DNA from 2 places in the Catenovulum sp. SX2 genome. Region 2 is predicted to be linked to the other one. Evidence: predicted binding sites of a transcription regulator. Region 2 holds the regulator's gene; the other holds the start of a gene.
The links. Region 2 encodes FNR, which switches genes on or off when oxygen is low (the NO sensors DNR and NnrR bind a similar motif). Its sites were predicted from a motif close to TTGATCTAGATCAA; they were not measured.
Positions count from the first base shown of each region.

Region 1: a site for FNR is predicted at 1,995-2,008, ahead of ACMZOO_RS08635 (OmpW family outer membrane protein). Genes of this name have one in related genera too.

Region 1 is NZ_CP182493.1:2,068,419-2,071,839, forward strand. Features, by position in the region: gene ACMZOO_RS08620 (MFS transporter) at 1-120, shown strand, start outside; gene ACMZOO_RS08625 (YfhL family 4Fe-4S dicluster ferredoxin) at 156-407, opposite strand; gene trhP (prephenate-dependent tRNA uridine(34) hydroxylase TrhP) at 428-1,822, opposite strand; gene ACMZOO_RS08635 (OmpW family outer membrane protein) at 2,149-2,772, shown strand; gene ACMZOO_RS08640 (CHASE2 domain-containing protein) at 3,256-3,421, opposite strand, start outside.
Region 2 is NZ_CP182493.1:395,700-399,120, reverse strand. Features, by position in the region: gene uspE (universal stress protein UspE) at 1-898, opposite strand, end outside; gene fnr (fumarate/nitrate reduction transcriptional regulator Fnr) at 971-1,708, opposite strand; gene ACMZOO_RS01720 (sulfite exporter TauE/SafE family protein) at 1,749-2,402, opposite strand; gene ccoS (cbb3-type cytochrome oxidase assembly protein CcoS) at 2,414-2,569, opposite strand; gene ACMZOO_RS01710 (heavy metal translocating P-type ATPase) at 2,566-3,421, opposite strand, start outside.

The DNA of each region.
Region 1 (3,421 bases), 1.7 Mb from region 2:
GGTTTTATTATTACCGAGTTGTTGGACGCAAAACCAATATATGGTTTTGCAATAGGTGGCATTAGTTGGTTTATTGCTGGCTTTACCGTGTTGTTGGTTAAATTGCCAAATGAGGATTGAGCTTAACGCTCAATCCAACTCTAATTTGGCTAATATCAGCAGAGGCTAGTCAGCAACACAAACTTTGCCAACAACTCATCTTCACTTTCAACTTTATTTGGATCTTTGCTTATGCAGTCTATCGGGCATACGTTAGTGCACTGCGGCTCGTCGTAATGACCAACACATTCAGTGCATTTTTCTGTGTCTATTTCGTATATATCAGCACCCATATAAATTGCTTGATTAGGACATTCAGGCTCGCACATATCACAATTGATGCAGTCGTCTTCAATTAAAAGTGCCATACATTGCTCCTTTCAAAAAATTAAAGAACTTGTTTAGTTTCTACTGTTTGATACGGGTCACGAGTATCCGCGCCTTCAGGCAAATTGCGTAGCAATACAGAAAAATCTGCTGAGATTAAATCAATATCATCAGGCAAAGTGATCCACACTTGATGGCCCGAACCTAAAGCACTAATAATCGGCAAACCGTTTTTGTCATTCAGCTCTTTGAGTTCAAAATTCACATTGCCTTGTGGTGTCATTAATTCGAGTGAATCACCTTGGCTGAATTTGTTTTTCACTTCAATTTTGAGCTTGCGCTGGCTGGCATCTAGTTCAATAACTTCACCCACTAACTGCTGCAAACTACTCACTGAGTTACCGGTTTGATAGTTTTGATAACTATCATGAGTGTGTCGACGCAAAAAACCTTCGGTGTAGCCACGATTGCTTAATTTATCTAATTCAAAGAATAAATTAGCATCGAACTTTTCACCTGACTTCGCCATATCAATTGCTCGACGGTACACTTGAGCGGTACGAGCAACATAATAAAAAGACTTAGTGCGGCCTTCTATTTTTAGCGAATCAACCCCAATCTCCACCAGCTTTTGTACATGCTCAACCGCGCGTAAATCTTTCGAGTTCATGATGTAAGTGCCGTGCTCATCTTCAAACGCAGGCATCAGTTGACCGGGCTTTTCTTTTTCTTCTAATAAAAAGATTTTATCTGTGGTGGTTTGTTCCGTTTCTTCACTAGGAACAAAATTACCAACACCATCTTCGCTAGCTTCATGCGCTTGATACGACCAACGGCAAGCATTGGTACAAGCACCTTGGTTAGGATCACGTTTATTCATGTAACCAGACAATAAACAACGGCCAGAATAGGCCATACACAAAGCGCCATGGACAAAGACTTCAATTTCTATATCTGGGCATTGCTGACGAATTTCAGCTATTTCATCAATCGACAATTCACGCGATAAAATCACTCGCTTAATGCCTTGCTGTTGCCAAAACTTCACTGTTGCCCAATTGACCGCATTTGCTTGTACTGACAAATGAATAACTTGCTCGGGGAAGTGCTCGCGCACCAGCATGATCAAACCAGGATCTGACATAATCAGCGCATCTGGCTTCATTGCCACCACAGGCTCAACATCTTTTAAAAAGGTTTTAAGTTTGCCGTTGTGCGGCGCTATGTTATTCACCACATAAAACTGCTTGTTGTTTTGATGGGCGATATTAATGCCCTGCTGGAGTTTTTCTAAATTAAACTCGTTGTTACGCACACGTAAGCTGTACCTAGGTTGGCCTGCGTAAACTGCATCTGCACCATAAGCAAATGCATAGTTAAGATGTTTTAAGCTGCCTGATGGCAAAAGTAATTCTGTAGACACTGCAAATCCTCGCACACCAAAGTACCCAAGCATGATTTTCGCAAAATCGCTGTAAATCCATCCTTGGACGCTCGCAAACGTCATCCCAGACGTTTGAAGTTTTGCTCTAAATCATTGCTCGGATACTTTTCATTCGGTGATTTTTATAAAGCGGAAAACTTTCGTTAGATTTGCCAGATTATATCAAACAGCTTAACTAGCCTTGTTGATCCCTATCAACAAAACAGTTCGATTGTTCAAGGCTAAAGCAGTCAATTTCTTCTGAATTAGTTTATTGATTTAAAACAATATTCCGCTTCCGCATCTTGTTAATTTAGCTGGCAGATAAGTTTATTTTTAAAAAAGTTTGGAGTAACAAGATGAACAAATTATTGTTAGCAGCAGCGTTATCTACAACATTAACAGCAGGGTTAACTGCACCTGCATTAGCAGGACAAGCAGGTGATTTTTTTGCACGTGTAGGTGTTGCCAATGTAGCACCAAATGAAAGCAGCGATGTTGTAGCCGACACGGCTGAATTATCAATTGCAGGTGATACCCAATTAGGTTTAACCCTAACCTACATGCTTACCGACAATTGGGCTGTTGAGTTGTTAGCAGCAACACCATTTACTCATGATGTATCTGTTGCAGGTTTAGGCCAAGTAGCAGAAGTAACACACCTACCACCAACTTTATTGGCACAATATTATTTTGGTGATGCATCTGCTGAATTCCGCCCTTACGTTGGCGCTGGCTTGAACTACACAGTGTTTTTTGAAGAAGAAGGTGTTGGTGCGTTAGATGGCACAGAAGTTAAAGTAGACAACTCTTTCGGTTATGCGTTGCAAGCGGGTTTTGATTATAAATTGAATGATCAATGGTCTGCCAATGCGGCTGTTTGGTACATTAATATTGAAACGGATGTACATACTGCGGTTGGAACAGTTGATACTAAAATCAATCCGACTGTGGCTATGCTTGGTTTGAAATATCAGTTTTAAAGGTTCTGTGCGCGTTTGATTATGTGCAGCCAAGCATACTCAAAGCATGATTTTCTAAAATCGCGGTAAATCCATCCTTGGACGCTCCCAAACGTCATCCCAGACGTTTGAAGTTTTAGACAATCAGCATTTGAGCATACTTGTATCAAACACCTGTATCGCTGCTATACAACCAGCAGCAACTCATGAGTCAAAAAGAGCTAGAGCAATAACTTAGAGCAAAATGTCTGAAAGAGCCCGTTTGAATGCTAATTTTCTAAAACTTCAAAAGATAGGGCGAATCAAAACCGAAGCGCAGCTTCGCAGTTTGATGAGGTGGAGCCAGGGAAGGCGACAGGGCCTGACCTTCATGGATGAATAGCCTACTCAAGATTTGCATGTATTTCAAAAAAGCGTTTTTAGAAAATTATGCTTCAAATGGGCTTATGTGCGCGAATTCACAGCGGTTTTGCGAAAGTTATGCTCTCGCTCTTTTGGGTATATTTACTTAATTTGATAGGTATAAACCCCATCCCAATTATCCGGCGGCGGTGACTGTTGGTAACCACTTATGCGCTGCATAAATAACTGATACAGCGCATCTGAAACCAATTGTTTATCCAATAAACTGCGTAAATGCCCGACTGCCTCAGACCAATTTTGCTGCCGA
Region 2 (3,421 bases):
GTTTTAATGCCAGTACATCACAATTGACACCATCTAATAAATGTTCTGCTGTATTGCCGAGCAAAGCGGCGGTTAAGCCACTACGACCAATTGTACCTAGAACGATTAATTCAGCGTCGAGCTCCTTGGCGTATTGAGTGATCGAATCTTCGGGTAACCCTTCTGCCAATATGCAATTTTCTTCGACGATATCAAAAGCTTTTGCATACTTTAAAGTTGAGCTGAGGTGGTGTTGACGTATTGCTTCGCGATAAGCGGTTGGATCAAACTCTGGAATTTCCACCGCCAAACTAACAGCGCCAGCGGGATAACAATTAAGCAACTTTAAATTGGCTTGCAGTAGGCTTCGCATATACTGAGAAGTGCCAATGATATTATTGTTTAAATCAATATGTTGTTGTTCTTGGCTGACGCTATTAATTGCCGCGAGAATTGTACCGTTGTCCGGCCAATCATGTTCTTTTACCAATAAAACCGAGCAGGGGCATTTACGCAACAAATGCCAATCTGTCGGGGTAAATATGACAGCTTGTAGCACACTGTGTTCATGTGTGGCTTTAACAACTAGATCATACTTGTATTGAATAACTTGTTTTATGACAGCCTCGAACGGCCGATTATGCCATTCAACTAATGGACGTATTTGCGACACTTGGCTCGCAAATGGCTCTAACACATCTTCTAACCATTGGGTGCGCTCTTCTACCATACAACGGCGCATCAGCTCGCGCTCTTCGGCCGACAGCATAGTGGTCATTTCGTAAGAAAAATCGTAAACGGCAAGGTAGGCTGTTATGGTTGCACCAGTTTTATGCGCTAATGCGACCGCGCGTTTGAGGGCTTTGAGTTTTTCGTCGTTAGGCTCAATAACAACGAGAATTTTGCTTACTTCTCTCATCGCTAAGCTCCATAGATTGTAATTTATTTGAGTTTAGTTCAACCCATGGCGCTTTGCTGAAAATTTTGTAGCTTATTTACATTCTGAGTTTGGGCTATATTCCGCAACTTTCTTCAATCCATCAAAAGATTCGATTGAAATCAGTTTGCGTTCTACTTTGATAATGCGTTCCTGATGGAAGCGACTTAATAAACGACTGATGGTCTCAACTGTTAAGCCTAAATAATTACCTATTTCGCCACGTGTCATAGTTAAACTAAACTCTTTTGACGATAAGCCTCGTTGTTTAAAACGATTTGACAATTGAATGATAAAACTGGCTAAACGAGCGTCAGCAGTTTTTTTATTGAGGAGAAATAACATATCTTGATCTGTCGATATCTCATTACTCATTAAGCGCATGATTTGTTGGCGCAGCTTTGGCATTGTCGCGCTGAGCTTATCCATTGTGTCATAGGGAATTTCACAAATCATAGCGGTTTCAAGCGCTTCGGCAAAACTCGGATGGTTTTGTGCTTGAATCGCGTCAAAACCTATAATGTCGCCGGGTAGGTGAAATGCGATAATTTGTTCTTCACCATTCCCTGATACTGTATATGACTTAAAAGAGCCAGAGCGCACAGCGTATAGCGACTTAAATGACTGGCCGGCTTCTATCAACTTTTGCTTTTTTTGATACGGCTTTTTACGCTGTATAATATTATCCAGCTGATTAAGTTCGCTATCATTCAAGGCAAAAGGTAAACACAATTGACTAATGCTGCATTTTTGGCATTGAATACTTGAAGTAAATTTTGCTGTCATATCCATTTGTCGCTCGACTGAATTAGGTTGTTAATAACCTTTAATGTTAACTTATATTCAACTGCAATACAGCAGTTGCTAGCATGTAAATTGCAAATAATATTAAGCTGATGGCAAGTGTATTTCTAACTGGCTTTTGGTTTAGAAAATGATGCATTTGTTGGCTAATTGACGCGGACAACAAGAGCGCTGGCCAAGTGCCTAAACCAAAACAAAACATTAGCGCAGCCGATTTAAATGGGCTGGCTGACGCTGCTGCCCAAGTAAGCACGCTGTAAACTAAACCACAAGGTAACCAACCCCATACAGCACCCGCCGCAAAACGAGCTAAATAACTTTGCTCTTTAATTAAACTGTGAGCTGTTGGCGCAAGTTTCGACCATAATTTAGTTGAAATTTTTTCAATTTTGGTAATAGCAAAATTCCATTTTGCTATGTAAAAAGCGAGAAAAATTAATAGCAATGCTGAGAATATTTTTAGTAAAAGTAAAAAAGGTTTAAAACTCGCGGTTAACCAAAAGCCAGCAGTACCGACCACAAAACCAATAATGGCATAACTGGTTACCCGCCCTAAGCTATATAACAGGGCATGACTAAACCGACTGCTAATACCGGAAGCAATAGCTAAACCTCCGCACATAGCGATACAATGGCCAGCGCCCACTAAACCCAGGACAAATGCTGTGATAAACTCAGGCATTGGATTAAAACTTATTTATCTTGTGGTTTATCATCATCAAATAAAATGTCATGGCCTTGGCGATCTAAATCTTCAAACTGATTTTTTTTTACAGCCCAGAAAAACAGCACAAGAGCGACAACAATAATCACAATCGCCAACGGAATTAAAACGTAAATTACATTCATTTTTTCAGTAATCTCATTGAGTTGCTTACAACAATTAGCGAACTTGCTGACATACCTATTACTGCCATCCAAGGTGTTAATATGCCAAATACCGCTAGAGGTAATGCTAAAGCATTGTAACCAATAGCCCAAACAAAATTTTGTTTTAAAATGCGGTTAAGCCGCTGTGACATAGCGACCAGCTTGGCAATACCGACCGGTTCTGAATTAAGTAAAATTACATCCGCTTTATATTTTGAAAGTTCAGCACCTTCATCCATTGCGAGCGAGATATCTGCGGTTGCCAATACGATAGAGTCATTGACACCATCACCCAGCATAGCAACGCTGCCGTATTCCTTTTGTAGCTGTTGTAGTTTTTGACGTTTAGCCTCAGGCGTTAAGCCTTTATAAAAGCGAATGCCGAGTTTTTCAGCAATTTTATCGACCAACTGGCTATGGTCACCAGACAATATTACTTTTGGCATCGACAATAACTCAATACATTCGCGACTAGTGGTTTTTAGTTGATCTTCTAACTCAATTGCAGCAATACAGCGATCTTGTTTAAAGACGTATATTTGTGCGTTTTGCCAATTCGCTTCAGGTGGTAGCTGATTGGCTCTAGTAAATAAACTTTTACTGCCAATTGTATATTCAACCCCGTCAATCGAAACGTGCAAACCTTGATGGGCAATTGTTTCAATTGAGTCTAATTTGATGCTTGAGCTATCAATGTCGCTAAATCCGGTTGCGAGTGGGTGACTGGATTCTTTTTCTGCTGCGGCTACAATTTTTAATAATTCTTCTTGGTTTATCTCGTTACTGCAGTGAAGCTGTGCACGGGAAAATTTACCAGTGGTGAGTGTGCCA